Regions from separate parts of the Pectobacterium peruviense genome, predicted to be linked through region 3. Evidence: predicted binding sites of a transcription regulator. Region 3 holds the regulator's gene; each other region holds the start of a gene.

Region 1 (8,018 bases), 2.1 Mb from region 3:
GCGCATTATCCTGCTGTTGGCAGGATTGATGGAAGGTCAGCACCGAATGCTGCCTCAAAGCCAAGTCAAAGAGGCTGAGCGGATCACGCGGATCAAAGAGGGGCTGCTGAACGATCTCAGCGATGTCCCCACGCTTGATCAGTTGGCGCAGCAGGAAAGTCTGTCGGTTGCACATCTGGTACGTTCATTTAATCAGGCGGTTGGCTTGCCACCGCTGGCGTGGCTAATGCAACGGCGTATGTGTAAAGCGCGAGAACTGCTGCGGCAGGGCACCGCGATTAGCCAAGTCGCAGGTGATGTCGGGTTTGCCGATCAAGCGCATTTCACCAAAGCCTTCAACCGCTACAACGCAATGACACCAGGGCAGTTCCGCCGTATCAATTTTTGACAATACAGTGTTTCCTCCGAGCTCTACACTCGCCTTATTGCTTAACGCTCGAAGGGAATATCATGCTGTTAGTTGTCTTCACGGGGATATTGCTATCCCTGTCGTTGTGTCTCGATCTGGGGATGGTCAATACCGCGATTATTAACCGTGGGCTGCGGCACGGGGCGCGTTCGGCGTTTTATATCGGGCTGGGTTCCTGTTTCGGCGATCTGTTTTATGCCACGTTGTCGGTGCTAGGGCTGGCGGTGGTGTTTAATCTAACACCGGTGCGCTGGGTGCTATGGATTGGCGGCGGACTGATTCTGATCTGGATGACGATCAGCATGGCGCGTGCGGCATGGCGTGACTATCAGGTTAAACGCTTTGCCGATCTGTCTACGACAGCGAATGCGGTGGATTCCACCACGCCACCTGCCCGGTACACCGAGTTTTTCAGTGGCGTCGGAATGGCACTGGCGTCACCGACGGCGCTACTGTGGTTTGCGGCGATTGGCGGCACCATTATTGCGCAGTCTACGGATGGCTCTGCTTTCATGATCAGCCTGTTTCTGCTGGGTTTTTTCGTCGGCGGTGTACTGTGGACGTTCTTCCTCGCGGCGCTGGTGAAGTACGGTCAGCGGTTGCTGAAAGAACGCATCTCATTTTACTGCAGCCTGATCTCCGCGCTGTTATTTGCCTACTTTGCCTGGCACGTCATTTCCAATGGCTATGAGACGTTGTTCCTACCGCTATCCACGGCCGCATGACCGGTCAAAACAACAGCACTTTGCCGGGTTTTTTACTTGCTCGGCAACGGCATAGCGCTATAATGCCACTCGCCTCTCCGTGCGAGTGTAGTTCAATGGTAGAACGGCAGCTTCCCAAGCTGCATACGAGGGTTCGATTCCCTTCACTCGCTCCAAAACATTTCTGATCTCTTGATTCTAAAAATACCTATCTGCGTGATATACAATCAACTGCATTACCCTATGGTTACCCATTAAATTTGTAACTGCTGGACTACGTCTGCGTAATTCCCAAGAGAGTCATGATTTCTCGGCCACTGATGAACAAGTTGAGCAAATTACTCGCTATTATTGTGGCGCTGGATGAGGAAAGAGGGATTTAATACCCGTTTCTATTGAATTTTCACGTCAGAATGTTCTGCGCCACGTTACTGAGGTCAATGCTTATGAAGCCACATCCGATACGCGAAATCATTGAAGCCTGTGATAGAGCAATATCTGAACGAAATTTTGATGCCTTGATGAATTATTATGCCGAGGATGCCGCACTTGTTATCAAGCCTGGAATGGTTGCAAAAGGGAAAGGTGATATAAGAAAAGCATTTGTCGCTATTGCCGATTACTTTAAAAATCAACTTGTTGTTGAACAAGGAAATATGCAGGTCATAGAGGGCGGTGGTGACGCTTTAGTTATCATGGAAACGGTGCTTCATTACCCAGACGATCAGGGGAATATTGTCACAACAACTCGGCGAGCGACCTATGTGTTCAGGAAAGAAGCTGATGGAAACTGGCTTTGCACCATTGATAACTCCTATGGAACAACACTTCTTGACTGATTATGTCTAGTCAATTCAGGTGCGCTCGGGATGATTCTGGCGCGTTTTTATTCTCTTTCCCCATGTTTGAATATGAGGCCCGCGAGTGGCCCCAGTTTCTTTCATTTCCCCGGTTTAATCACAGTCGCTATCCAGTAGGGTAAATCCCAGGTGCCCCCGAGGCGGATCATACGGCATGAGCCTGTAATTGATGCTCGGCTTTGCTGGAATGTTTTGCCATCCCATACCCAGGCACTATCGCTCATGCAGTCTGCGAGTCCACGCCCTTTCTGTACGGCGGTAATTTCACCGTTTTCGTAGCCTACGCCGATTGTGGTCACGAGTTGGGGCTGAGTTTGCATGGCGTTGTCGATGACCCAGTAAGCATAGCCTTCGTTGTAGGCTGCACGCCAGCAAAGGGTGCTGAGTAGCGACATGTTGCCATTGAGCGGCGTGAGAATCATCGGTTCTGCTGCTCTGTCCTCCTGTGGCGGAAAGTCATCGCAGTCATCTTCCTTTAGCGTCTTAAGCAGCTTTTTCTGGATGGCAGCTTGTTCTGTATTCGTCAGATGTCGTGAGGGTTCCTGTTGGGTTGCTGCCGAGTAGATAACGGGGGCTGCTACGGCAGGGTGCTCACTGCTTTTGTTGCCTTTTTTGGTGATGGCGTCCGTCGTACCAATGCGACCCTGCCTCTCATCCATCTTTAGCAAGACAGCGTAGGCACCTGTTCCAGACAGTTCGGAAACGATGCCATCATGCAGAAACGCGACTTTCCCGCTTCCTTTCAGCGCCTGTAATACGGCAGGGATTTGTGTTTCATTGAGCTGCCAGAGATTGTCTTCGGTTGAGGTGAGTGGACCTTTATCCACACCGTCAACGGTTAGCGTGAGTTTGGTGCCTTTAGGAATCTCTTTGTCTACCTCAGCGAGTGTCACCTCAGCCGTTATTGGCGTGTTTTTTCCGGCATGGCGCGTTATAAGCAGGGAAACGTCTTGCGCTTTTTCATCTTCTCCCATGCTTTTCTCCTCTGACGTGTAGCCTGCTGCCCGGCACGTTAGCGTGTTATCGCAGACCACTTCCCAGTCTTTATGAAAGAAAGTGCTATCGGCGAATGTTGTGGCAAAAGCTAGCGTAGGAATGCTGGCGATCACAACAATTAATGCATTGAATCGGTAAGGGAGAGAAAAGAACATTTTCAATCAAATCCTTGATTATGCTATGGCTTGTTATTCTCTGTGACCTGATGTCGGGAAGCCAGTCGCGTTTGTTGGCGCAGGGTATTATGTTAGCTTCAGGTTGTCTCAGATTGCGAATATTTCTTATCCAACTACTCCTTTATTGAGTGTGAATCAGGTATGATACCGCTACCGTCAGCCGTTCATCGGCTGTGCAAAATCCCCTCTGTGTTATCAGCATGTTTATCCTGCTTTTTAACCTCATGCGCGATAACGGTCAGAATTAAGTTTTCCACACAGCTGAAACGATCCCTATAAATAAGTGTCATGATAGATGTAGCGCGATGAGAACGACTCTTTATGCGGTACGCTGTTAATCACTTAAAGATGAGTATCATGAAGATTAAGCAAACATTTACCAGGGCATTACTCCACCCGCGCTATTGGACGACTTGGTTCGGCCTTGGCGTGCTGTTTTTATTAGTCCAACTTCCTTATCCGCTGTTGATGAAAATCGGAAGCAGTGCAGGTCGTTTATCCCGTATCTTTCTTAAACGTCGGGTGTCGATTGCCCGGCGCAATCTTGAACTGTGTTTCCCTACGATCTCTGATGACGAACGAGAAGCCATGATCGACAGCAACTTTGCTTCGCTCGGAATGGCATTGGTTGAAACTGGCATGGCCTGGTTTTGGCCCGATCGTCGCGTGCGTCACTGGTTTGATGTTTCAGGGTTGGAACATTTACAGCGTGCTACCGCAAAAGGTCAGGGCGTGATGGTGATTGGTATTCACTTCATGTCGCTGGAACTGGGCGGTAGGGCGATGGGGCTGTGTCAGCCGATGATGGCGATGTACCGTCCGCACAACAATAAAGCGATGGAAATGGTGCAAACCTGGGGACGTTCTCGCTCGAACAAGGCGATGATCGATCGTAAAGATTTGCGTGGCATGGTGCAATCACTGAAACGTGGTGAAGCGGTATGGTTCGCTCCCGATCAGGATTACGGCCCTAAAGGCAGCGTGTTTGCACCGTTCTTTGCGGTGAAAAATGCGGCGACCACCAGCGGTACCTACACCATCAGTCGTCTGGCAAAACCCGCGATGATGACGACGGTGCTGATTCGTAAGCCCGATGCTTTGGGTTATCAACTGGTGATTCAGCCTGAATTACAGGATTATCCTTATCATGATGAACAGGCTGCGGCTTGCTACATGAATAAGGTGATTGAGAAAGAAATCATGCGTGCGCCTGAACAGTATCTCTGGCTGCATCGTCGCTTTAAAACTCGCCCAGCAGGTGAAGTCTCACTCTATGCCTGATGACGTAGTGAAAGTGTATAGTGAGATAGCGTAAACACGTGTGATATCGGATGGCGCTTCGGCGCCATCACTGCACAGCGAGCAGAATCCGTTACGCAAGGTGTAGGAAGGAAGGTAGAGAAACAAGGAAAGCGTACAAACAAAAATGGCTACCAGATGGCAGCCATTTTAGGGTGGTTAACGTACAGAGTACGATTAACGGAAGATAGCGTGGGGGTTAACACCGCGATAGGTTTTGCCCAACGCTTTTAATATTTGATTGATTTTGCGGACAACGCGCATCTTTTTTATCCCCACGATTCTTAAATAATTATTGGTTGAAAGTACCAAAGTTGATGTTGATGTTTTCAAACATAGCGATGATTTTGTTCAGCAGTTTCATGGTCATTTCCTCATTGTTAGTTGATTTGTTTTCTGTGATGCTGTTCACGTTTTTAAGAATACTCGCACTGATACGGGTGGTCAACTTTTTTGTGATGTGAATCACAAAAAAATGAACGATCAGTTTGTGAGGAGTAAACCGCTGTTTTGATTTCCGTCTAAGAACCCTTTCTGCTTTTTCTTCATACTGGTGTGTTTTCAGCGAGTTGTCGGATTGACGATTACCTGTACTGGCTGCGCATTTCCTTATCGAAAAGATGAAGTGAGATAGGTAAATTGTCTCGATTAGCAGTTGAAATAAGCGCAGGGGAAGCGGGATAATCGTGCGCTTCGCATTGCCTGCCATCGTTTTATCCAGCTTGTTTTAGTACAGCCTGTTTTGATTCGGCAATGTCTTGAGACAGTAACGTTTTTCCGGTTCTGCATTCAGCGAGCTAATCGTTTGCGTGCGGGGCTATAGCCTAAATAATTCGAGTTGCAGGAAGGCGGCAAGAGAGGGAATCCCGATGAGCTTACTTGAGTAAGTGATTCGGGTGACTGAACGCAGCCAACGTACATGCAGCTTGAAGAATGACGGGTATATACGGTTCATGATGCGCCAGCGATGCTGGTGCACTCGCGGGGCAAGGCTGCGGGAGCCGTTCAGTATTGATCTTAAATAATAATGACATTTCAGGGGATACCACCATGTCAAACACCACTCGTCAGGCTGGCTCGCAAGGCTCGCTTGATGCTTTTTTCAAAATTACACAGCGCGGCAGTAACGTGCGTCAGGAAGTGTTAGCAGGCCTGACGACGTTCCTGGCCATGGTCTACTCGGTGATTGTCGTGCCGAGTATGCTGGGCAAGGCTGGCTTCCCGCCGACGGCCGTGTTCGTTGCGACCTGTTTGGTTGCCGGACTGGGATCGCTGTTGATGGGATTGTGGGCCAATCTGCCGATGGCGATTGGTTGTGCGATTTCTCTGACTGCATTCACCGCGTTCAGTCTGGTGCTGGGACAGCAAATCAGTATTCCCGTGGCGCTGGGTGCGATCTTCCTGATGGGCGTGCTGTTTACCATCATTTCAGTTACGGGCATCCGCTCTTGGATCTTGCGTAATCTGCCGCTGGGTGTGGCGCACGGTACAGGAATTGGTATCGGTCTGTTCCTGCTGATTATTGCCGCCAACGGTGTGGGTCTGGTGGTAAAAAACCCGATTGACGGCCTGCCGGTTGCGCTGGGCGACTTCACCTCTTTCCCCGTCATTATGTCTCTGTTGGGGCTGGCGGCGACTATCGGTTTAGAGAAGCGTCGCGTACCGGGCGGTATTTTGCTGGTTATCGTCGTGATCTCTGTTCTGGGACTGATTTTTGATCCGAATGTAAAATACGCTGGCTTCTTTGCATTGCCGAGCCTAAAGGCCGCTGACGGTTCATCGCTGATCTTCAGTCTGGATATCATGGGTGCGTTGCAGCCACTGGTTCTGCCAAGCGTGTTGGCACTGGTAATGACTGCCGTGTTCGATGCCACGGGCACGATTCGTGCTGTAGCTGGACAGGCGAACCTGTTGGATAAAGACGGGCAAATCATCAACGGTGGTAAGGCTCTGACCGCAGACTCCGTGAGCAGCATTTTCTCCAGTCTGGTCGGGACGTCACCGGCAGCAGTCTACATTGAATCCGCAGCGGGTACGGCAGCCGGCGGTAAAACTGGCTTAACGGCAACCGTCGTCGGTGTGTTGTTCCTGCTGCTGCTGTTTGTCTCTCCGTTGGCATATTTGGTTCCTGGCTATGCTACTGCGCCAGCGCTGATGTACGTCGGTCTGCTGATGTTGGGCAACGTCTCTAAACTGAATTTTGATGATTTCGTTGATGCGATGTCAGGTTTGGTATGTGCCGTATTCATCGTACTGACCTGTAACATCGTGACTGGTATCATGCTGGGCTTTGGTGCGCTGGTATTAGGACGCATCTGCTCCGGTGAATGGCGTAAACTGAACATCGGCACTGTGATTATTGCTGTTGCGCTGGTGGTGTTCTACGCGGGCGGTTGGGCGCTGTAATCCCTTCTCACAGACCTTCTGGCTCGGTCCAGAAGGTCTGTCATTCCTCGTTTTTCCCTCCTTCATCATTACCCGCGCCAAATGCGATTTTATGTGCCCTTTTATTGGCTTTGGGTTGATGTTACTTGTGTGATAATCAAGAAAGTAATTATCCGTCATACTTCAAACCGCATGTGCGTTGGCAATACTCGGCTCATCTCTGAGCCTCGCCCTGAAGGGCCGCCGCTAGCGGCGTTCAAATCGGCTAAGCCGATTTGTCCTCGCTCACCCCAGTCACTTACTGATGTAAGCTCCCGGGGATTCGCTGTGTCGCCGCCTTCTTGCAGCTTGAATTATTTAGGATGAAACCTCTCTTCTTTACCGAGAAATCCATTTTCATACCGGACTAAATGCGTTAAATATGGAAGGGCAGTTCACGCGCTCGCAGGCAGAATTTTTTGATTTAGGAGTACGTCTAAGGAAAGCATGGAAATATTTTTTACGATTCTTATTTTGACCCTGGTTGTATCCCTGTCCGGGGTAGTTACGCGCATTTTACCTTTTCAAATTCCTCTGCCTTTAATGCAAATCGCGCTGGGTGCCATCCTTGCCTGGCCCCAATTCGGTTTGCACGTTGATTTCAATCCTGAGCTGTTTATGGTGCTTTTCATTCCGCCATTGCTGTTTGCTGACGGCTGGAAAACACCCACGCGTGAGTTCCTGAGACACGGTCGAGAGATTATCGGTCTGGCGCTGGTTCTGGTACTGATCACCGTGGTGGGCATCGGCTATTTCATCTACTGGATGGTGCCGGGAATGCCGCTGATTGCTGCTTTTGCGTTGGCTGCTGTGCTGTCGCCGACGGATGCCGTGGCGCTGTCTGGCATCGTGGGTGAAGGTCGTATTCCGAAAAAACTGATGGGCATTTTGCAGGGCGAAGCATTGATGAATGATGCGTCCGGCTTGGTATCGCTGAAGTTTGCTGTCGCTATTGCGATGGGTACGATGGTATTTACGGTTTCCGGTGCGGCGCTGGAATTTACTCAGGTAGCGCTAGGCGGGCTGTTGGCGGGCGTCGGTGTGACCTGGATATTCGGTAAATCGCTGCGCGTTATCAGCCGCTGGAGTGGTGATGACGCTGCAACGCAGATCGTATTGTTGCTGTTGCTGCCTTTTGCGTCGTATCTGA
Region 2 (8,018 bases), 590 kb from region 3:
TGCGTGAGGCTGCCTGTCCTGAATGTAAGCACTTGCTTCAGGAATTGAAAGCCTGCGGCGCGGTGGATTATTTCTGCCAGCAGCACGGGATGATTTCTAAGCGACGGGTAGTGTTTAGCTACACGCTTGCCGATTAAATTCAGCGTTACTACTAATCCGCTGTTACTGCGGTAGGCCGTTGCGCCACAGATCAGCCAACTCCGGCGGCGCGCTGTCTTCAGGGATCAGCAAGATAATATCGGCATACTGATTCTGCTGCGGGTGACTGTAGCGAATACTGATACGGTAATAAAATTGGTCGCCACGGCCTGGACCCTCAGGTTCGCCGGGTTCGCGAGCCTGAGGGAAAGCATCACGGATCGCATTACAAATACGCGCCCGTTCGGATGAAGGGACGCTGGCGAGCGCGAAGTGTCGCGTCCCCGCCAGTTTAGGGATCCAGGCAAAACCTCCTTCACGCGCCAGTTCAATAGTGGCGTCGTCGTTGAGATCCGGTAGCGTTTTCATAAGAACTCCTGCCGTACCTCCACGCCCACGGTTTCCCACGATTGCTGGACGATGTCAGCAACGGTGTGGTTAAAGCGTTGGGTTGCATGTTGAATCGTGTGGCGTGCGAAAATCTCGAAATCCGCATTTTGTGGTAGCGTTTTGTCACACAGCGTGTCGTACCAGATTCGGCCCGCTTTTTCCCAGGAATGACCGCCTAGCGCGATGGCTGTCAGATAGAACGCTCGGTTGGGAATACCTGAATTCAAATGTACGCCGCCGTTGTCTTCACGCGTGTTCACATATTCATTCATGTGGGAGGGTTGGGGATCGATACCCAACAGCTCATCATCATACGCTGTGCCTGGATGAGACATAGAGCGTAGCCCCATGCCATGGATACCCTCTGCCAGAAGCTCAGCACCGATAAACCAGTCGGCCTGCTCAGCGGTTTGCCCTAAATGATACTGTTTGACCATGGAACCAAAGACGTCGGACAGCGATTCATTGAGTGCACCGGACTGACGGAAATAAATCAGCCCCGCTTCATGTTCGGTGATGCCGTGAGCGAGTTCATGCGCAACCACATCAAGCGCAATCGTGAAGCGATTGAATATTTTCCCGTCACCATCCCCAAACACCATCTGCTGCCCGTTCCAGAAGGCATTCTGGTAATCCTGGCCGTAATGTACTGTGCCAGCTAGTGTCAGCCCTTCAGCGTCCAGCGAGTTACGTTGGAAAACCTTCCAGAAGAAGTCATAGGTTACGCCTAGATAGTCATAGGCCTCATCTACGGCGACATCACCGTTGCTTGATTGACCTTCACCACGTACCAGCTTGCCAGGCAACTGTTGCTGCTGTTCGGCATCGTGGATATCACGATTTGCCTGCCCAGCGGGCAATTTCTCATGAGGTTCCGGGCGCGGATTGTTGCTGACCATTAATGATTGAACGTGCATCAGCGTTTGTTGCGCGCAGTGGCGCTGCTCGTCGGTACCGTTTGCGATAATACGATGCAGAATATAAGGGGGGATCACACTACAAATCGGTCTGGACTTCATACCTCATCTCCTTGAAAACGCTCATCAGGGGTAACACAGACGATCAATAAAGCTCACTGTATTGTTATCCCACCTGCTTCACCGCGAACATGCGGCTTGAAGTATGACGGGCATAAATTTTAGTGAGCTAGAAATGAGTATAGTTCAGATGCCAGGGGCAAGAATGGGGGATCGCCGTCGTTTTAGGATAAATCCCCATGCCGTACATTTTATGCTAATCGCGTGATTTTTATGACTGAGATGAGGGTTTTCGCCGTTTTTTCACCGAACTTGGATTTGGAACCAGTGTCGTGACCTGACTTTCCACCCAACCGTCCTGCAAACGGGTTTTCAATGTTTCACCGGGGGTAATTTGCGCGACGTTTTTCAGCACTTTACCGTCCGGTGCTGTGGTGACGTTATAGCCGCGTGCCAGCGTTGCCAGCGGGCTAACGCCTTCCAGTCGTGAACAGGCTATGCCCAGCTTCTGTTTATTCTGATTCAACTGACGTTCGACCGCGCTCTGCATCTGATAGCTAAGTTGCTGCAAACGCTGTTGTGCACGATGAATTCGGGTCTGCGGCTGCTGTTGCATTAGACGCTGTTGTAAGCGTTCACTCCGGCGCGAGGTCTGCCGAAGTTGCTGTTGCATGGCATCATCCAGCCGTTGGCGCAGTTTGACCAACTGAGCCTGCTGACGTGCCAGCCTGAGCTGCGGATGTTGCTGCTGTAAGCGATGGTGCAGACGGGTAAACTCTCGATTGCGCTGGGCAAGGTAGTAGTCCATCGCCATTTCCAGACGCTGGCGCTGGGACTGGATCTGGCGCAACAGCTCAAGTTGGTTACGACTCACTAACTCGGCAGCGGCGGACGGCGTAGGTGCGCGCAGGTCGCCGACGAAATCGGCAATGGTGACATCGGTTTCATGGCCGACGGCGCTGACGATTGGAATGCGGCTGGCGAAGATAGCGCGAGCTACGCGTTCGTCGTTAAAGCTCCAGAGATCTTCCAGCGAACCGCCGCCACGCCCAACAATTAATACGTCACACTCATCTCTCTGGTTAGCCAGTTCGATGGCGCGGACAATCTGTAGCGGCGCTTCTGCCCCTTGCACCGACGTGGGGTACACAATAACTGGCAGCGACGGATCGCGACGCTGTAACACCTGCAAGATATCGTGCAGGGCGGCACCGCTGGCTGACGTAATCACACCGACCTGTTTGGCGGGAGAGGGGAGCACTTGCTTAAACTGCTGGTCGAACAGCCCTTCGGCGGCGAGACGCTGCTTAAGCTGTTCAAACTGTTGCTGTAACAGGCCGTCGCCAGCAGGCTGCATGCTTTCCGCCAGCAGCTGATAGTCGCCACGGGGTTCATACAGCGTAATGCTCGCGCGAATAAGAACCTGCTGACCATTTTGCGGGCGGAACGTCACTTTACGGTTGCTAGTGCGGAACATCGCGCAGCGCACCTGTGCCCGTTCGTCTTTCAGCGTGAAATACCAATGGCCGGATGAGGGCTGAGAAAGGTTGGAAATTTCGCCGGAGAGCCAAATCTGGCCCATTTCCATTTCCAACAGTTGTCTAACCGTCTGATTCAGGCGGCTAACGGTAAAAATTGCAGAGGAGGGAAATTGAGACATTGTGAGCCAGATCAAATTTTAAAACAGTCACTTAATCGATTGATACTACCTACCTGAAACAGGTAATCAAGCATTTTAGTAAAATAATGCTGGAGGCAACCGATTACGCTCTGTATAATGCCACGGCAATATTTTATCTATTCTTACATCCACCTTGGTGAGATATTGCCCATGCTACGTATCGCTAAAGAAGCACTGACGTTTGACGACGTCCTCCTGATTCCTGCTCATTCTACTGTTCTGCCTAATACTGCCGATCTGTCTACGCAGTTGACGAAAAACATTCGCCTGAATATTCCTATGCTGTCCGCAGCAATGGATACCGTTACCGAATCCGGCCTGGCCATTGCGCTGGCGCAGGAAGGCGGTTTGGGCTTTATTCACAAAAATATGTCGATTGAACGTCAGGCTGAAGAAGTTAGCCGCGTGAAAAAACATGAAAGCGGCGTTGTGGTTGATCCACAAACAGTCACGCCAGAAACGACGCTGCGTGAAATGAAAGAACTGACTGAGCGTAACGGCTTTGCGGGTTATCCGGTTGTAGCAAAAGACAACGAACTGGTCGGTATCATTACCGGTCGTGACGTGCGTTTTGTTACCGATCTGGAAAAACCGGTTAGCGCGTTCATGACGCCGAAAGAGCGTCTGGTCACCGTTAAAGAAGGCGAAGCGCGTGATGTCGTGCTGCAAAAAATGCACGAAAAACGCGTTGAAAAAGCGCTGGTGATTGACGATCAATTCCACCTGATCGGCATGATCACGGTAAAAGATTTCCAGAAAGCAGAACGTAAACCCAACGCCTGTAAAGACGAACACGGTCGTCTGCGCGTAGGCGCGGCGGTTGGTGCTGGCGCAGGTAACGAAGAGCGTGTTGATGCGCTGGTTGCTGCCGGCGTTGACGTACTGCTGATCGACTCCTCACACGGCCATTCCGAAGGCGTATTGCAGCGTATTCGTGAAACACGCGCTAAATACCCGAACCTCGAAATCATCGGCGGCAACGTTGCAACGGGTTCTGGGGCGAAAGCGCTGGTTGAAGCAGGCGTTAGCGCAGTAAAAGTCGGTATCGGCCCTGGCTCTATCTGTACGACCCGTATCGTTACTGGCGTGGGTGTACCGCAGATTACTGCGATCTCCGATGCAGTTGAAGCGCTGGAAGGCACGGGTATTCCGGTCATCGCCGACGGCGGTATCCGCTTCTCCGGCGACATCGCCAAAGCCATCGCAGCAGGCGCAGCCTGTGTCATGGTCGGTTCTATGCTGGCAGGTACGGAAGAATCACCGGGTGAAATCGAACTGTATCAGGGTCGTTCATTCAAATCTTATCGCGGTATGGGTTCACTGGGCGCGATGTCCAAAGGCTCATCAGACCGTTACTTCCAGACCGATAATGCTGCTGACAAATTGGTGCCGGAAGGTATCGAAGGTCGCGTAGCCTATAAAGGTCGCCTGAAAGAGATCGTTCACCAGCAGATGGGCGGCTTGCGCTCCTGTATGGGGCTGACCGGTTGCGCCACCATCGACGCGCTGCGTACGCAGGCTGAGTTTGTGCGCATCAGCGGCGCTGGCATTCAGGAAAGCCACGTTCACGACGTTACCATTACTAAAGAGTCACCAAACTACCGTATGGGTTCATAAGGTAATTTGCGGGCTGATTTAACCCGATAAACCCGGTACTATTGCCTACCTTTTTAGGGCTATTCGCCGGGTTTACTTATTTTTTAGCTTTTTGGAACACGCTCCTCATGACTGAAAACATTCATCAACACCGCATTCTTATTCTGGATTTCGGCTCGCAGTATACGCAACTGGTCGCACGTCGCGTGCGTGAACTGGGCGTTTACTGTGAACTGTGGGCATGGGATGTCACGGAAGCGCAGATTCGCGGGTTTAATCCGAACGGGATCATCTTGTCCGGTGGCCCGGAAAGCACCACCGAATTTGGCAGCCCGCGCGCGCCAGAATACGTTTTCAACGCTGGTGTACCGGTATTAGGCGTGTGCTACGGCATGCAAACGATGGCGATGCAGTTGGGTGGCCACGTTGAAGGTTCCAACGAGCGCGAGTTTGGTTATGCGCAGGTCGAAGTTAAAACTAATAGCGCGCTGGTGCGTGATATTCAGGATGCGTTGAGTGCCACGGGCGCACCGCTGCTGGATGTCTGGATGAGCCACGGCGACAAAGTAACGGCGATCCCTGAAGGGTTTGAGACCGTTGCCAGCACGGATACCTGTCCGTTCGCTATCATGGCTAACGAAGAAAAACGTTTTTACGGCGTGCAGTTCCACCCGGAAGTGACGCACACGCGTCAAGGTCAGCGCATGTTAGAGCGTTTTGTCCTTGATATTTGCCAGTGTGAAGCTCTGTGGACGCCAGCCAAGATTATCGACGATGCGGTGAACCGTATTCGCGAGCAGGTGGGTAACGACCACGTGATTCTAGGTCTGTCTGGCGGCGTGGATTCTTCCGTTACCGCGATGCTGCTGCACCGTGCGATTGGTGACCGCCTGACCTGCGTGTTTGTCGACAACGGCCTGCTTCGCCTGAACGAAGCCGATCAGGTTCTGGAAATGTTCGGCGATAATTTTGGTCTGAACATTGTTCATGTGGCGGCAGAAGATCGCTTCCTGAACGAGCTGGCGGGTGAAGATGAGCCTGAAGCCAAGCGTAAAATCATTGGCCGCGTGTTTGTTGAAGTGTTCGATGAAGAAGCTAACAAGCAAGCCGAAGTGAAATGGCTGGCGCAAGGCACCATCTATCCAGATGTGATCGAATCTGCGGCGTCTGCTACTGGCAAAGCGCACGTAATCAAGTCACACCACAACGTGGGTGGCCTGCCGAAAGAGATGAAGCTGGGTCTGGTTGAGCCGCTGAAAGAGCTGTTCAAAGACGAAGTGCGCAAGATCGGTCTGGAATTGGGTCTGCCGTACAACATGCTGTACCGCCATCCGTTCCCTGGCCCCGGTTTGGGCGTGCGCGTACTGGGTGAAGTGAAGAAAGAATACTGTGACCTGCTGCGTCGTGCGGATGCGATCTTCATCGAAGAACTGCACAAAGCCGACCTGTACAACAAGGTTAGCCAAGCCTTCACCGTCTTCCTGCCAGTTCGCTCTGTAGGCGTGATGGGTGATGGCCGTAAATACGATTGGGTCGTCGCGCTGCGCGCGGTAGAAACCATCGACTTTATGACCGCGCACTGGGCACATCTGCCATACGACTTCCTCGGCCGTGTATCCAACCGCATCATCAACGAAGTCGACGGCATCTCCCGCGTCGTTTATGACGTATCGGGCAAGCCACCGGCAACGATTGAGTGGGAATAAGTTCTTTCTAATTTTTGTACCAGTGAAAACACCAGCATGCTTTGTTGCTGCTGGTGTTTTTTTATAAGAAAATTATACTCACATTGGTGAGTAATATATTATTAATATTACAGGTTTTTAAATTATGGGGTTTTCCTGGGAACCCAATTTATTTTTACAGCTTACTTTTCCGATTAATTGCATTTGTAATGGCTAAACGAATTTCATTGAAGATGATGTTTTTGTTTGAAGTGGGGATGTTGATTTTTATATTGTAGATGTTATTCGACTTTGCCGTTTCTATCTCCCATTTCACCCATGGTGAAATGCCAGTAGAGGCTGTATTCAGTAGGAGGAAAATATCTGCTTGTTGAAGTTCATTTTCAACCCTTGCTTGTTTATCCTCAGAGTTATTATGCAAAAGATCAATATATAAACATCCTAGATCTGATATTTTTGATTCTAATTCAACAAGAAAATCGTTTGTTATTACATTATCTCTAGTTGTGTAGCTAATGAATATTTTCATGCTGAGTAACTGTTAATGCAGTTTTTTAATAAAAAAATAATTATGGAGATTGAAAAAGTAAATATAAATACTGCTGTGCAGTATATGTAAAGTATCATTGATTTGTTAAAAATAGCTACAGCCCAAGAATTTTTAAGCTGAGTTGCTACTTCATTCTGCCCAGAATTTCTATTTGAAATTTTCTTTTGAATATCATGGATTTTTTGCCGATTCACTCTTTGATAATAATATGCTGTAGTATCACACATCCAAAATCCGATGGTAATAAAAAGGCAGGTCAGAGAAAGTTGTACCAGACTTGTTTCTGGTCCAATTTTCAACATTGCTGCTATAATTATGCCAAGAGCGCCAACACATAATTTTTTATATTCGAAACACTGATTGCTAATTTGCATTGTCGATTCATGATATTGATTGATAGATGAAAAATCTAGTTCATCAGCACAGCTTTTTTTATATCCAGACGTCGTGTCATGCATAGCGAGTCCTTTTCTCAAAGTGGTAATCATACTCTGTAGCAGAAATTTACCCAATATTTAAACCAATCAGCAGGAGACCACGAGGTTTAGTTTTGGTTCGGCATTAGGTCAGCAAAGCAACATTTCTTGAATTTGACTTAACCTTCTTTCCTTGGACGAACCGATCTGTTGTTTAAGTTTGGGCGTACAAGATACGTTTTTTACAAATTAACCTTACCTAGAATGTCACAGTTTTAGAAATTTTCAAGATATTAAAACCATTCTAATATTAGAAAGAATTTTTGCCTCTTGGGGGATGGGGTATTACTGGAGTATTCGTAGGTCCTTTGTCACGTTATGTACTCAAGTAATATAGGGTATCTCCAGAATAATAGTTATAGTCTAACGTCAGTTTTCCATGTTGTTTTACATCCCTAGATACATGGGGCTACTGTGATTTGATATGCCCTAAGCGTTTGCCCCATCCTCGTGCGCCGGCCTAAAATACGGCAGCGGTTTAGCTAGACACAGGCTAATCCGTTAAAGATGTGACTCATCGTCTGT
Region 3 (8,018 bases):
ATCAGCTGTTGCAATTCACCGCGCTGAAACATTTCAACCACGATATCACAGCCGCCAACTAATTCGCCGTCAACCCACAGCTGCGGGAATGTCGGCCAGTTTGCGTATTTCGGCAACTCAGCACGAATATCTGGGTTCTGTAAAATATCTACATAAGCAAAACGTTCGCCACATGAAGACAATGCCTGAACGGTCTGTGCGGAAAAACCGCAGCTTGGTAATTTCGGGGAGCCTTTCATGTACAGCAGAATCGGGTTTTCAGCAATTTGGCGCTGAATTTTTTCAATTGTCGGTGTCGTCATCTTCTTGCTTCCTTAAACCTATAGGATGGCTAACGTCCAAAACGCTAGCCATGAGCCGCCGTCAGAAGTATTGCGACAGCGACATTGACTCAATGATATTGTACCGATGCCACTAGCTACAAAAAAACGCCATTTTTTGTAGGGTTATTTTTCTCGTCGCTTTGCGTCGCTGATGAAATCAACGCCAAAAAATGCTGATAAATCAATCGAAAAAACAACTATTAACGTTTTTTCACTATTCTGTATGAATAAAGCGACCGTGCCTACTTTTTTATGACGCCGTTTTCAGGAATACTGTGAGGATTGAGCGAGTTAAGGATTATGTTCGGTCACTTTTATTATGCGCTTATTTATTACTCTTTTTATATTATTTTTCAGTAATCTATGCCTGAACGTCGTTCAGGCTGCGCCGCATACCCCGCATTCGGCACCGAAGAAAAACGTCGTTGAAGAAACGAATAAGAAAAGCCGTCAAACAAAGAGTAATGCTAAATCACCGACGCCGATCAAAAGCAAAAAACCCGAACCTACCGCAGTCAGCACTAAAACCAAACCCCGTAGCGCTAACAAATCGACAGAAAAAAAACCGTCACGGACACAAAGCAGCACGCCCGCGCTAGTAAAGAAAAACCTTAAAAAACTGAAACCTGAAGACGAGAAGCAGACAACTGCACAGGCCAGAGTTAAAACCGGGTTAAAGAAAACCGCACTCAAAGAGAAGGTGGATAAAAACCCGTCTCCCACCGAAAAAGGAATGGCGCTGAGCGCGGCGCATAAAAAACGCTATCAGCATGCCAAAACGACCGCCATGAATAAATTGATGAGCCAAATAGGTAAACCGTACCATTGGGGCGGCTCATCTCCCTTTACCGGATTCGACTGTAGCGGACTGGTTTATTACGCCTATAAAGACGTCGTCAAGATCCAAATCCCGCGTACCGCAAACGAAATGTATCACCTACGTGATGCCGCGCCGATTAAAAAGAGTGAACTAGAAAGTGGCGATTTGGTCTTCTTCCGCATCAATAATCGTGGCGCAGCCGATCACGTTGGGGTTTATCTGGGAGAAGGGAAATTTATCCAGTCGCCGCGTACGGGCTCAGATATTCGCATCAGCAAGCTGAGCGAAGATTATTGGCAGGAGCACTACGTTGGCGCGCGTCGCGTGGTCACGCCACAGACCATTCGTTAAGCAAATTATACCGGTTATACCCTAAATAATTCAGACACGTTTATGCACCACCAACGTGTCTGAATACCAACCAGCGCAGAAGCCGATCGGTTAGTTCAGCACCGCAATAAAGCTAAACGCGATGATCACAGCTAACGAGCCAACGGTTGTCAGTAAAGACATCTTCAGATCTGTATCCATAAACCACTCCTTATTAGCGAACAAGTTTCATCTGAAACTTCATCTAAAAAAAGACACCACCATGTGCAGCAGAACCCGCTTAGACGGTTAAAGCTACAAATAATAGGGTTATTACGATTCTTTCATAATTCTAGCGAAAAATCTCGGACGAATGCATCACTAATAGTATAAATTAGCCCTTTCACTTTCATGATAAATCGGACACAATCCGCTGTTTATGAAAGCGCTGCGTATCAGTCGAAAAACGTCAACCCAGACCCCTTCGGTATAACATTCGGCATTCTCCTTCTGAAATCCTGTTTTTTAGCTTAGAAGAAGAACTTTAAACGTAGGCAAACGATTAACAATATACTTACGTCTGTAACAGGTAAGTTCAGGAGTCATTTTTAGATGGCAACGATTAAAGATGTGGCAAAACGTGCTGGCGTTTCCACCACAACCGTATCGCACGTGATCAATAAAACACGTTTCGTCGCCGAAGAGACTAAGGCAGCCGTCAGGGCGGCAATCAAAGAATTGCACTATTCGCCCAGCGCCGTCGCTCGCAGCCTCAAAGTTAATCACACTAAATCTATTGGTTTGTTGGCCACATCCAGCGAAGCCCCCTACTTTGCCGAGATCATTGAAGCAGTCGAAAACAGCTGTTATGCCAAAGGTTACACGCTGGTGCTGTGTAATTCTCATAACGACATTGGCAAACAGCGCGCTTATCTTTCCATGTTGGCGCAAAAGCGCGTCGACGGCCTGTTGGTGATGTGCGCCGAATACCCGCCGGAGCTATTGGGCATGCTGGAAGATTATCGCAGCATTCCAATGGTCGTCATGGACTGGGGACAGATGCACAGCGATTTTACCGATACGATTATCGATAACGCCTTTGAAGGTGGTTATATGGCGGGTCGCTACCTGATTGAACGCGGTCATCGAGATATCGGCGCGATCCCCGGCATTCAAGAGCGCAACACCGGCAGCGGGCGCTACCTCGGCTTTTTAAAAGCATTGAAGGAAGCCGACATCGCCGTGCGCGACGAATGGGTTGTTCAGGGCGATTTCGAACCGGAATCCGGCTATAAAGCCATGCATCAGATTCTCGCGCAGAAACAGCGACCTACGGCCGTATTCTGTGGTGGCGATATTATGGCGATGGGTGCCATCTGTGCAGCCGACGAACTGGGCCTGCGCGTGCCACAGGATATTTCGGTGATCGGTTATGACAACGTGCGCCATGCGCGCTTCTTTACGCCAGCGCTGACCACCATCCATCAACCGAAAGAACGCCTGGGCCAATCCGCGTTTTCTATGCTGCTGGATCGTATTACCAGTAAGCGAGAAGATGCGCACGTCATTGAAGTACACCCGACGCTGATTGAACGTCGCTCGGTTGCCGATGGTCCATTCCGCGATTATCGCCGTTAATCTCGACGACCAATACAGACGGTTTTTCTATTCCTGCCCGCTTTCCCTCTCTGCTTGCTCCAGCCAATTTTCTTGTATATTGGCTGGAGCAACTCTAAACTGAACCCTGCGTTTCAGTTTCACTGATAAAACCAAAATAGCGATAGCCGCACGTCAGTAAGCAGGTCCGTGCTTTTGCCAATGAGATCCTGTTTACGTGCAAATTTCTTCTTCATTTTTCTCTGGTGACAGCCGATACGTCGGCTGCAGTAAGTGCTGTCCAGGTGTTTTACGATACTTTTACCCCTAAATAATTCGAGTTGCAGGAAGGCGGCAAGAAAAGGAATCCCGATGAGCTTACTCCGGTAAGTGATTCGGGTGACTGAACGCAGCCAACACACATGCAGCTTGAAGTATGACGGGGATACTCGTGAAAAGTTAAGGAGACATGATGGGATTACCTTATGCAGAAAAATGGGATCACGATACCGCGCCTTGGTTCCACATAATGCAAGACACGTTAGCCGCTGCGGATATCGCGATCAACGGTACTCGCCCCTTTGATATCCACGTTACCCATCCCCGCTTTTTTAAACGTGTCTTGCGAGAAGGTTCGTTGGGATTAGGTGAAAGCTATATGGACGGATGGTGGGAGTGCGAACGGCTGGATATGTTCTTCCATCGTGTCCTGCGTGCAGGGCTAGAAAATACACTACCTCGCCGCTTGCACGATCTTACTCGAGTCGCCATTTCCCGCGTCACCAATTTGCAGTCCCGCAGACGTGCTCAGGTTGTCGGCAAAGCACATTACGATTTAGGTAATGATCTCTTTACCCTAATGCTCGATCCCTACATGCAATATTCCTGCGCTTATTGGAAACAGGCGCACACGTTGGAACAAGCGCAGGAAGACAAACTCACCATGATTTGCGAAAAACTCCAGCTAAGATCAGGCATGACGCTGCTGGATATCGGCTGCGGCTGGGGCGGGCTTGCTGAGTTCGCCGCGCGTCGCTACGGTGTCTCCGTTTACGGCATCACCATCTCCAGAGAGCAACAGCGTCTGGCGCAACAGCGCTGTCAGGATCTTGGCGTCACCATTGCGCGACAAGACTACCGCGATCTGAACCAGCAATTCGATAGGATCGTCTCTGTCGGTATGTTTGAACACGTCGGCCCGCGCAACTATGGCGCTTACTTTCGCATGGCAAAACGCAGTCTTAAGCCCGATGGACTGTTCCTGCTGCACACTATCGGCGCCAATAAGACCAACCCGCACATTGATCCCTGGATTCATAAATACATCTTCCCCAACGGCTGTATTCCCTCTATGCAGCACATCGCGCAGGCAAGTGAGCCTTACATGGTAATGGAAGACTGGCACAACTTCGGTGCCGATTACGATCGCACATTACTGGCATGGCATACGCGCTTTCAACAAGGGTGGCCCCAGCTTTCCACACGCTACACCGCCCGTTTTCGTCGGATGTTTAGCTACTATCTGAACGCGTGCGCAGGGGCGTTCAGAGCCAGAGAACTTCAGCTCTGGCAGATCGTATTCAGTATCAATGGGATTGACGGTGGATTACGCGTTTCGCGCTGAGAGAGAAAAGAAAAGAGAAAACCGGATGATGATGTTCATCCGGTTTACAAAAAGATGCTGCGCAGGGATTACTCTTCGCTGACGAGGTCGCTCGCCTGCTTGCTGGCTAACACGCGTTCTACGGTATCGACCACGGCCTGCGTTTGCGGGTCGATTTCAATATTGATGCGATTGCCCAAGCGCTTCTGACCCAGCGTTGTACGGTTCAGCGTTTCTGGAATTAAATGCACGCAGAAACGTCCGCGTGTCACTTCTCCCACCGTCAGACTGATGCCATCAATCCCGACAAAGCCTTTATGCAGCACGTATTTCATCAGCGCTTCATCTGCCAGGCGGAACCAAATCTGATGATTATTTTCTGAAACCTGAATCTTGACCACTTCCGCCGTACACATGATGTGGCCCGACATGACGTGGCCGCCGATCTCATCGCCAAATTTCGCGGCGCGCTCAATATTCACGACATCACCTTCATGAATATCGCCCAGATTCGTTAGCCGCAGCGTTTCTTTCATAAGATCAAAACTGACGCGATCGCCATCAACGGCAGTTACCGTCAGACAGCAGCCGTTGTGCGCCACTGAGGCACCGAGCGTAAGCCCTGGCAGCAGATCAGGGGGGAGTTGAATAACGTGCGTGCGAAAGTTGGATTTTTCTTCAATCGACACCACAGGTGCAGTGCCCTGAACAATACCGGTAAACATGCGGTTTGCCTCTTAAAAACAAAGAAATGACTGTATGCAGTGTGCCCGATATTCCGCGGAAAACCAAACCAGAATACGGAGCGTCAAACGCTATCGAAACCGCAGCGTAACAAAAAGAATATATTCTCTTTCATGCTGGTTTACTTTTATTAAGTCGTTACAATAACGCTCTCATTTTATTCTTGACGTTTTCCATATCCAGATCATTCATCCCGCTAGCAAAATTAAGTCATTCAAGGAAGGTATCCGTGCAACAGTATCTGACAGAAGCGCGTAAATTATCGGCGCTTGCTGTTCCTGTCATTATTGCGCAAGTGTCCCAAACGTCGATGGGTGTGGTTGACACCATCATGGCCGGTGCTTATAGCGCCACCGATATGGCAGCCGTCGCAGTGGGAACCTCTATCTGGCTACCCGCTATTCTTTTTGGTCACGGTCTGCTATTAGCGTTAACACCGGTTGTCGCACAGCTCAACGGTTCCGGCCGTCGCGATCGCATTTCTCATCAGGTGCGACAGTCTTTCTTTCTGGCCGCCATCATTTCTGTACTGACGATGCTGGTGCTGTATCAGGGGGAATACGCGATTAATCTGATGAGTGACGATTCACCTGAACTGGCGGCAAAAGCCATCGGTTATCTGCATGCGTTGCTGTGGGGCGTTCCCGGCTACCTGTTCTATCAGGTGTTACGCTGTCAGTGTGAGGGGCTATCCAAAACCTATCCCGGGATGATGATTGGATTCATCGGGCTATTAATTAACATCCCGATTAACTATATCTTTATTCACGGTAAATTTGGCATGCCCGAACTGGGCGGCGTCGGCTGTGGCGTGGCTACCGCATCGGTTTACTGGATCATGATGCTGTTGATGATGCTCTACACTCGACGAGCTTCCTGGCTACGCGATATCCGCCTCCACCGCCCCGCATTCCGCCCAGATGTTGCCGTGCTGAAACGTCTGTTTGGCCTCGGCTTACCGATTGCGCTGGCACTGCTTTTTGAAGTCACGCTGTTTGCTGTGGTGGCGCTGTTGGTATTACCGCTCGGTGTCGTCGATGTGGCCGGTCACCAGATTGCCCTGAACTTCAGCTCTCTGATGTTCGTTCTCCCGCTCTCGGTTGGCGTCGCTACTACCATTCGCGTCGGGCACCGATTAGGGGAGGGTTCGGTTGAAAACGCCCGCATTGCGGCGCACACAGGTATCATGGCTGGTGTAGCGTTAGCCGGTTGCACAGCCATTTTTACCACGTTGCTACGTGAGCCTATCGCCCTACTCTACAATCAGGATCCGCTGGTGGTTGCAATGGCTTCTCAGCTCATGCTGTTGGCTGCCGTTTATCAAATTTCTGATGCCGTTCAGGCGATCGGCAGTGGCGTACTGCGAGGCTATAAAGACACCCGCGCGATTTTCTATATTACGTTCACCGCGTATTGGGTGTTAGGTTTACCGAGCGGCTACCTACTCGCGTTGACGGATGTTATCGTGCCACGCATGGGGCCTGCGGGTTTCTGGTGTGGTTTCATCATTGGTCTGACAGCGGCAGCAGTCATGATGGTGACGCGAATTCGTTTTCTTCAGCGCCAGCCTGCCGCACGAATCTTAGCGCGGGCAGCACGTTAGATAACGTTTCACTCTGTTTTCTACCCTAAATAATTCGAGTTGCGTGACAAAACGCTAGCGTTTTGAACAACGCCAAAGCGTTGACCCTTTAGGGCAAGGCTCATTTATGGCCTTGTAATGCGGCAACCGAGCGACAAATTCGTCGGGAACGAATTTGACCAGCCAACGGCTGGCCTTCGGTGAGAGACAGGAAGTCTCTCATTTCATCCCCAGGAGCTTACACAAGTAAGTGACTGGGTGACAAATCTGCCGGGAGCGGATTTGAACGCTGCTTGCAGCGGCCCTTTAGGGCGAGGCCCACGACGGGCCGAGTATTTAAGAGCAGCCAACGCACAAGCAGCTTGAAGTATGACGGGTATCGTCGAAAAAAACGGCGGAACGGATACAACCACAGCAATCACGCTGGCAAGAGCACAAAATTGCATTTTTCCTCTTGCCAGTTTTCACCTTGCTCGCTACTATTCGCCTCGCTGTCAGACAGGCAGTTCGTTATCTAAATGCGTTCATAGCTCAGTTGGTTAGAGCACCACCTTGACATGGTGGGGGTCGTTGGTTCGAGTCCAATTGAACGCACCATTTCTTGTATTTTCTTCTCCACTGACTCCTTTTACATTGCCGTTCATCTTCCATCTTCCGCCATTTATGATGAAATAAACGTCGCTATTTTCGACGGTTTATCCGCACACCGGTTTCCCAATAGCCCCACTTAAGCAACTAAATTAACCATTAAGTAACTAATCTCACACCATTTTTGCGCTTCTTTGTTTCATCTGACCCGATTCAGCTAAAATTATTTAATAACCACTCATTATATAAGTGTATATAGCACCACGTTGGTATTCCTTGTTTTTTACTTCTTAAAATCAGGATGTCAGGACACCGCTATGCACGATTATTTATATTTTTTGCTGGGTAGCTTCCCACTGTTGGTCATGATTGTTCTTATTCTCAAAATAAAAATGCCTATCCATCACGCGGTACTCATTACGTTGACGCTAACCGTCGTGATCGCCGCCTTAT
Region 4 (8,018 bases), 1.2 Mb from region 3:
GCTTGTAGCAGGGCAGCGAGCTGTTTGATTAACTCGCCGAGCTGTTCGCGCTTCCAGTAGCGGAGCGACAGGTAATGACCGACTTTTACGAGAAGCGGTTGGTAGCCTTGTGTGATTAGGCTGGCATAGACGTGCTGGCGGTGTGTGCTGATGAGCTCACCTTCGGCAAATTCTCCCTCGGACGTGATGCCCTGCCAGTGATACAAGCGTTCTAGCTTCATTGCGCTTCCTGATTTATTGAGTGTTCATCGCCTACAACACGATAGACTTCGGCAAGTGAGGTTAGGCCGTCATTGACCAGATCCAGTCCTGCTGCCAGTAGTGTTGGGAAACCTGAGTTGCGTGACAGGGCAGATAATTCCCCTACGCTGGCGTTGCCTGCTAACGCTGCCTGAAAATCCGGTGTGATGGGGAGCAATTCATAGAGCGCGACGCGCCCATAGTAGCCAGAGAAACAGTGGTTACAGCCGCTGGCTTGCCAATGGAGTAATGGCCCTTGCCATATGTTGCTTGGCAGGGAGAGTAGGGGCTCTCCCGGTGTCTTACAGTGCGGGCATAACCGACGAACAAGACGCTGTGCGACGATGAGCTTTAGCGCTGCGGCTAACAGATAGCCGGGAATGCCCAGATGACTGAGTCGAGTCAGGGTTTCTACGGCAGAATTGGTATGTAGCGTGGACATGACAAGATGGCCGGTTTGTGCGGCTTTTACTGCAATTTCTGCGGTTTCGGTATCGCGAATCTCACCAATCATAATGACGTCTGGATCCTGCCGCAGCAGCGCACGTAAAATTCGACCAAATCCCAGCTCGGCTTTAGGATTGATCGCCGTTTGGTTGATTCCCTGCAAAGGGATTTCGACGGGATCTTCCACGCTACAGATATTGCGGCTGATATCGTTCAGCCAGCGTATTGCGCTATAAAGCGTCACCGTTTTTCCACTACCCGTTGGGCCAGTGACTAACAGCATGCCTTGTGCAGCGCTCAGCACGCTAATAACCTGCTGCAATGCTTTTGCGGTGAGCCCGAGCTTATCCAGCGCCAGTTCTTGCTGGTGCGTTTGCAAAATACGCAGTACGACTTTTTCTCCCTGTTGTACGGGAAGGGTAGCGATGCGTAACGAGTAGGCTTGTTGATCCAGCATCAGGCTGAATTGACCGTCTTGCGGTAATCGCCTTTCGGCAATATTCAACTTACCCATGATTTTCAGTCGCGCGGTAATTCGGTTTGCCAGCTCGGGAGGGGGCGCGGATATTGCCTGCAACACACCGTCAATCCGTAGCCGCACACGATAGCTGTCTGACAACGGCTCAAAGTGGATATCAGAAGCGCGGCGCTGAACGGCGAGGCGCAGCGTTTGATGGATAAATTGCGCGACTGGGGAGGCGTCATCCTGATCCTGTTGCCCGGTGCTGGAACGATCGGCGCTGGTTTGGTAAGTCTCTGTGGGTTCGGCAACGGCATTCACTGGATTAAGCTGTTGTTCCATTCTGGCCTGTGGCCATTGTTCCACCATAATTCGACGATTGCTGGCGAAACGCAGTGCGGCAATCATCTCCGCAGAAGGAGACGTGGTGACGGCAACTGACAGCGTTTGTTCATCGAGGTTAAGTAGTAATGCCTGATAACGTCGGCACAGTGTCTGTAGCTCGCTGAGTACATGCTCGGAGGAGAAGGACGAATCAGTCATGATTAACCAGCCGTATTATCGAAACGGAAAACGTCCTGACAGGCGGATTGTAGGCTCTCTGCGCCGTCATCCGTGGCACAGTTTTTCGTCCAGCGTGAAGCGCCCGTTTCGGTATCCCACGTTGGCGTCAGAACAACTCGCAGCCCTAGCAGCGTGGATTGCCCAGTTAGCGTAATGACTCCTTGAGCGACGCTAACAGCACTGACATAGCGTGAAGATTTACTGCTCGGAATTCCCTGATTTCCTATGTTGCAGGCAGTAAAAGCAGCATTTTCCAGACCGCAGAGATCGACTGGTGTTTTATAAGACACCATTGTTTGTAGCATGTCTGTCAGCGCTGCTTTTTGCAGATAGCCTTGATAGGCTGGCACGCCAATGGCGCTGAGGATGGCTATGATCGCAATGACGATCATCAGCTCAATCAGTGTGAATCCTTGTTGTTTTGTCATGTTGATTTCCCTGTTGTTGGGTATAAATTTTTGTGATGCACAAAGATAGCGATGCACCAATTCATACGAATGACTGGCAGCATAGAAAAGGGAGTGAAGGCTGACGAGCAGGGAAAATGAAAACAGGAAAGCGCTACGACATATTTTTAGGAATTTGCAGAGGATTGAAAAATTTTTGCGGATAGGTACGCATTATTCACATTATCAGGACAGGAAGTCCGTGCGGAGCTGGGAAGCCGTATTGTTACGATGTGATGGGGAGGGTGAGATGAAGAAATGCGAACGAGGTGCGAAATGGCACCTCGTCGGTAGAAATAGGGATGTGATTAGATAAAGCGCATGGATAAATCCAGTGCCTGTACGTGCTTGGTTAACGCTCCTACCGAAATATAGTCCACACCGGTTTCGGCATAGCCGCGCAGCGTGTCTAGGGTGACATTACCGGATATCTCCAGCAGCGCACGGCCTTGCGTTAAGTTCACCGCTTCCCGGATGTCATCCAGGCTGAAATTATCCAGCATGATGATATCTGCGCCAGCGTCTAACGCCTGTTGCAATTCACCCAGCGATTCGACTTCCACTTCAACGGGAACATCGCTGCGTAAAACCTGCGCTTTTTCTACTGCATTTTTGATTGAACCCGCGGCGATGATATGGTTTTCCTTGATCAGGAAAGCATCGGATAAACCGAGCCGATGGTTATCTCCGCCGCCGCAGGATACCGCGTATTTCAGCGCGGTTCGCAGCCCTGGCAGAGTTTTGCGCGTATCCAGCAACCGGGTGCGCGTTCCCTGCAACACGGCAACATAGCGGCTGGTTTCGGTTGCGACGCCGGACAGAGTTTGCAGGAAATTCAGCGCCGTGCGTTCACCCGTTAAAAGCTGTTTGGCTGGTCCGGTGATATCACACAGCGTTTGGTTGGGAGTGATGGCTTCGCCATCGGCGACGTGCCAGACGATCGTTGTCGTGTTGCCCAATTGAGAAAAGACTTCCTCAAGCCAACGCGTACCGCAGAAGATACCTGCTTCACGCGTGATAATGCGTGCGCTGACGATCTCGTTGTCGGGTAACAGAAGCGCGGTAATATCTTGATTAGCATCGACGATGCCACCTAAATCTTCACGCAAGGCCAATTGCACGCTGGCGGGGATATCTTGTGCAATACGAGCAAGCAAGGTTTTTTGGCGTTGTTCCTGACTGTAGCGACGCGTTGACATGACAAAACTCCGAAGGGGGATTCGGAGGTCTATGCTACCTTGTTTATATCAGGACATCCAGAATGAATAATTATTACAATTCAGACTGTTACTGTTATTAACCTTCCGGCGAACATGTGCGTTCGCCGGAAAGGAGATGTCATTTTAGAAGTTGTAACCGACAACCAGATAGTAGCCCCAGCCGGTAGATTTCACTTCAAACGGGCCTTTGCCGAAATTGAGTTCTGCGCCATCAGCCCATTGGCCGCCGTTGTGGAAATAACGTGCGACGAAAGAGTAGTGCCAGTGGTCGTAGCCCAGTGCCAAAATATGGCTGGAGGCAATGGAGTTGTTCGTGCGGCTTGAATTCGATTTATCACGCAGTTCTGAACCGAAATCGAAATTGGTGAAGCTGATATAAGAGACATTGCCGCCCATCAGCGAGCCCAGCGGGTAAGAGTATTTTACTTTTACACGGTAGCCGTCCCACTCATTTTCGTTCGCTGCGCCGTAGTTCTGCCATTGGTATTTGGCATAGCCGTTCAATGAGAGAGACAGATCGGTGCCGGTATCAATATCGGTGCCTAAGCCCATGTACCAGGTGCTCTGACGTGAACCACTATTGCGGCCCTGATCGTAGATAACGTTATTGGCGATGTACCACTCTTTGAACGGACCAAAGCTCAGATCAGCTCCTGTCAGTTTATCAATAGAGAAGCGCGGTTCGATCTCGACAAACAGCGGAGAGCCCTTGTCCCAAATGCCACGGCTGTCGGGATCGCCACCGAAAAATTTAGGCGCATCGGCGTAGCCGTAGAAATCGAACCAGTCTTTACGCGCAAATGCTTCATATTCCAGGTAGGTCGTGCTGTTCAGTTGTGGCCCGAAGCGCGTGTGGGCGCTGCCGACGACGTTAATGCTCTGATGCCACCAGTCGGATAGGTATTCGGCTTTATTGCTGTCGGCCAGTACCGGCATTGAGCATGACAGTGCCAGCAAGGCACCAGCGGCGAAAGTTTTTTTCATGTTAAGTACCATCGTGTTAGACGTTATTTACGTCGTGCGTAAGACCGCAAAATAAGTTTTGGTAATATCTAAAAAAATCAGAAGATAATTTTGTCATGCATTTTAAGTAAAAATAGACGCAATGCACGAAAACGATTGCCTTTTATTGCAATATTACATTTGTAATGTGATTTTTATCACATAATAGTGTTGGGGATTTTACGTTGCTAAAAAGGATGTAGAGGTTGAATGTTGACGGGAAAATCGCAGAAAAATCGCAAAACGAATGGTAAAACCTATTGATATCTAGTTGGATAGATAGGATGGCGTGAAACATGGTATCTTGGATACAAGGATTTTGGGTTCTATACCCCAAATAATTCGAGTTGCAGGAAGGCGGCAAGAGAGGGAATCCCGATGAGCTTACTCAGGTAAGTGATTCGGGTGAGTGAACGCAGCCAACGCACATGCAGCTTGAAGTATTACGGGTATAATTGATTTTTCGCCTGATTCAGCCGGCTAACGATACGATGCGAGGTTATCGCCGATGCTTTTGGAAAATGGCTGGTTATCCGATATTACACACACGCCTTCACCGCATTATGATGGTCGCCCGAATAATGAGGTGCCTTCTTTACTGGTGATTCACAATATCAGCCTGCCGCCGGGTGAGTTTGGCGGTCCGTATATTGATCAACTGTTTACCGCTACCTTAGATCCTACGGCACATCCCTATTTCGCCGATATTTCCCATTTACGCGTGGCGGCACACTGTCTGATCCGCCGCGACGGGCAAACCACACAGTATGTGCCTTTCGATCAACGTGCTTGGCATGCCGGAGTCTCGGTGTTTGAAGGCCGTGAACGCTGCAATGATTTCTCTATTGGTATCGAGCTGGAAGGGACGGATACGCTGCCTTTTACCACGGAGCAATATCACTCTTTGGCTGCGATTACGCACCTATTAATGCGGGATTACCCCATCACGCCGTCACGAATTACCGGGCATAGCGATATCGCTCCAGGTCGTAAAACCGACCCCGGCCCAGCATTTGACTGGGACGGCTATCATCTTCTGCTACAAGAAAACTGGACAGAGAACAAAGGGAGCCTAGACCAATGACGCTGTTTACACTGTTGCTTACGCTGGCATGGGAACGGTTGTTCAAGCAGGGAGAGCACTGGCAGATCGATCACCGGCTTGAAGTGATATTTCGGCATGTTTCGCCTCCGTCTTTATTTCAAACGCTGTTCCTGACGCTGTGCAGTATGTGCGTGGTGGCTGGGTTGCTGTGGCTAACGAGCGGTATTCTGTTTGGCTTGATTTCTCTTTTGCTGTGGATCGTCATTAGCCTGATGTGCATTGGCGCGGGTGAAATTCGTCAGCACTATCGGCGTTATTTGCAGGCGGCGCAGCGCGGCGAGTCGGACGCCAGCCGTGAAATGGCGGCTGAACTGGCGCTGATTCACGGTCTGCCAGTGGGCACGAGCGAAAGTGAGCAATTGAAAGAACTGCAAAACGCATTGCTGTGGATAAACTTCCGGTTCTATTTAGCCCCGCTATTCTGGTTCGTCGTCGCTGGGCCTTATGGACCGATTACGCTGATGGGATACGCATTTTTACGTGCCAGACAGACCTGGCTGGCACGGCACAACACACCGCTGGAACGCGCCCAGTCCGGCGTTGATAGCTTGCTGCATTGGCTTGACTGGATTCCCGCTCGTTTAGCCGGTGCGGCTTACGCCTTGCTGGGGCACGGCGAAAAAGCGCTGCCTGCCTGGTTCGCATCGCTGGGAGATTCCCGCAGCTCGCAATACTGGGTGTTAACTCAGCTCGCTCAATTTTCTCTGGCGCGTGAATCCCACATCGAGCCGGTAGAAACACCCAAAGCCGCTGTGACGCTGGCGAAAAAGGTGACGCTGGTGCTGGTGGTCGTAGTCGCACTCCTGACGATATACGGTGCGCTGGTCTGATTTCCCAACGCACCCGTTTCTCATCTATTGTCTGTCTGCGGGAGGCTCGCCGAACGCGGGCATGCCGTTACGATCCCAACTGAACATTTTAATCCGCGTATGGCGGTTCGGGTCATACAGCGGATCGCCTTCGATCTCTGTGTAATTGCGGGCATGGTAAACCAGCACATCTTCGCCCGTTTCTGTTTGGGTAAAGCTATTATGCCCTGGCCCAAATTGCCGGTTTTCCCAACTGGTGGTGAAAACCGGCTGCTGCGATTTATGCCAGCTTGTCGGGTTCAACAGATTGCTATCCGCATTCGCCCACAGTAAGCCGATACAGTAATTTTCATCGGTAGCGCTGGCTGAATAGGTGATAAAGATGCGTTCGCCGTGCTTAATGACGGCGGGGCCTTCGTTGACTTTAAAACCGATCACTTCCCACGGCAGTTCCGGTTTGCTCAACATGACGGGCGTGCCTTTCAGCGTCCACGGGTTTTCCATTTCAGCCAGATACAGATTCGAGTTGCCTGCAATGGCGGGATCTTTTTGCGCCCATAGATAGTAGCGCTTTCCCCGATGTTCAAAGTGCGTGGCATCCAGTGAGAAGGTATCGAACTGCGTGTAAATCCGTCCTCTTTCAACCCAGTTGCCTGTTAGCGGGTCGCTATCCGCGCATTCCAATGCAAACATACGGTGCTGGAATAAACCCTCTTTGATTTCCTCCGTCGGTGCTGCGGCGAAATAGACATACCATTTGCCATCAATCACATGCAGTTCCGGTGCCCAAATCAGCGAGCTTAAGGGGCCGCGTTCATGCTTGCGCCAGATCGTCACCGGGGTGGCGTGGGAAAGTGCTTCCAGCGAACTGGCTCGACGAATTTCGAGACGATTGTATTCGGGGACCGAGGCAATAAAATAATACTGACCATCCGTATGGCGAAGAATGAAAGGGTCTGCCCGTTGTTCAATCAGTGGGTTAGGCCATTGATGTGGGTTCATCATTCTTTCCTCCTGTTTTGACGTTGAGTGCCTGACCGCCACGGCTATCGCTCAGTTCCCGATAGTTGTTACGGCGTTTTTCCAGATCAATTTGTATTTGCTGCATGAGTTGGCGATCGACTTTCAGTAAACGTACAACGCCTGCGGTGATCAAATAGCCTACGCCGGGAATGATGGTGAACAACATAATGATGCCATTCATTGCCTCTGCATTTTGCTGTTTGGCATTGGCGTCATAACCATAGTAGGACAGCAGGAAACCAACCATCGCCCCTGCAATGGCTAGCCCGACTTTCAGGAAGAACAGATTGCCTGAGAAACTAATCCCCGTGATTCGCTTGCCGGTTTTCCACTCGCCGTAGTCATCCACATCGGCCATCAGCGACCAATGGAGCGGTGAAGGGATTTGATGCAGGATATTTAGCAGGAAGTACATCACCAGAATAAAACTGGTTAGGTGAGGGTTGAAAAAATAGAAGGCGCTGGAGAAGATCGCCAGTGCGATGTTGACCCAGAAAAACACTTTCAGCTTACAGAAACGGTCGGTAAGCGGTTTTGCCAGCGCGCTGCCGAACATCATGCCGACGACGCCGAGACTGATAAACAGGCTGGCGAATGAGACGGATTTTTCCATCACCCAGGTGACGTAGTACATCGTGGCCGCCATGCGAATAAATCCTGGGCAGACGTTGCACAAGGTTAATAGCAGGATTCGCGGCCATT

The links. The regulator PurR, encoded in region 3, represses purine synthesis genes. The targets are predictions, from matches to a motif close to CANGCAAACGTTTGCNTG.
Positions count from the first base shown of each region.
Region 1: the regulator PurR is predicted to act here: its motif matches at 5,239-5,256, upstream of DUT67_RS18450 (NCS2 family permease).
Region 2: the regulator PurR is predicted to act here: its motif matches at 3,258-3,275, upstream of guaB (IMP dehydrogenase).
Region 4: the regulator PurR is predicted to act here: its motif matches at 4,486-4,503, upstream of DUT67_RS03505 (nucleoside-specific channel-forming protein Tsx).

Region 1 covers NZ_CP161826.1:4,110,248-4,118,265, reverse strand. Annotated here, with positions in the region: gene DUT67_RS18485 (AraC family transcriptional regulator) at 1-388, shown strand, start outside; gene DUT67_RS18480 (LysE family translocator) at 451-1,134, shown strand; tRNA gene DUT67_RS18475 (tRNA-Gly) at 1,216-1,289, shown strand; gene DUT67_RS18470 (SgcJ/EcaC family oxidoreductase) at 1,560-1,952, shown strand; gene DUT67_RS18465 (DUF1176 domain-containing protein) at 2,054-3,124, opposite strand; gene lpxP (kdo(2)-lipid IV(A) palmitoleoyltransferase) at 3,503-4,426, shown strand; gene DUT67_RS18455 (hypothetical protein) at 4,737-5,153, opposite strand; gene DUT67_RS18450 (NCS2 family permease) at 5,495-6,850, shown strand; gene DUT67_RS18445 (Na+/H+ antiporter) at 7,316-8,018, shown strand, end outside.
Region 2 covers NZ_CP161826.1:1,408,189-1,416,206, forward strand. Annotated here, with positions in the region: gene DUT67_RS06400 (zinc ribbon domain-containing protein) at 1-137, shown strand, start outside; gene DUT67_RS06405 (protealysin inhibitor emfourin) at 163-507, opposite strand; gene DUT67_RS06410 (M4 family metallopeptidase) at 504-1,547, opposite strand; gene xseA (exodeoxyribonuclease VII large subunit) at 1,777-3,165, opposite strand; gene guaB (IMP dehydrogenase) at 3,337-4,803, shown strand; gene guaA (glutamine-hydrolyzing GMP synthase) at 4,911-6,488, shown strand; gene DUT67_RS06430 (TIR domain-containing protein) at 6,643-6,996, opposite strand; gene DUT67_RS06435 (hypothetical protein) at 6,993-7,475, opposite strand.
Region 3 covers NZ_CP161826.1:2,003,161-2,011,178, reverse strand. Annotated here, with positions in the region: gene DUT67_RS09160 (Grx4 family monothiol glutaredoxin) at 1-302, opposite strand, end outside; gene DUT67_RS09155 (C40 family peptidase) at 643-1,494, shown strand; gene DUT67_RS09150 (YnhF family membrane protein) at 1,585-1,674, opposite strand; gene purR (HTH-type transcriptional repressor PurR) at 2,065-3,090, shown strand; gene cfa (cyclopropane fatty acyl phospholipid synthase) at 3,521-4,672, shown strand; gene DUT67_RS09135 (riboflavin synthase subunit alpha) at 4,741-5,376, opposite strand; gene DUT67_RS09130 (MATE family efflux transporter) at 5,625-6,998, shown strand; tRNA gene DUT67_RS09125 (tRNA-Val) at 7,498-7,574, shown strand; gene DUT67_RS09120 (L-lactate permease) at 7,883-8,018, shown strand, end outside.
Region 4 covers NZ_CP161826.1:767,285-775,302, forward strand. Annotated here, with positions in the region: gene hofC (protein transport protein HofC) at 1-221, opposite strand, end outside; gene gspE (type II secretion system protein GspE) at 218-1,690, opposite strand; gene ppdD (prepilin peptidase-dependent pilin) at 1,693-2,139, opposite strand; gene nadC (carboxylating nicotinate-nucleotide diphosphorylase) at 2,466-3,356, opposite strand; gene DUT67_RS03505 (nucleoside-specific channel-forming protein Tsx) at 3,501-4,361, opposite strand; gene ampD (1,6-anhydro-N-acetylmuramyl-L-alanine amidase AmpD) at 4,888-5,463, shown strand; gene ampE (beta-lactamase regulator AmpE) at 5,460-6,314, shown strand; gene DUT67_RS03520 (family 43 glycosylhydrolase) at 6,339-7,295, opposite strand; gene DUT67_RS03525 (glycoside-pentoside-hexuronide (GPH):cation symporter) at 7,273-8,018, opposite strand, start outside.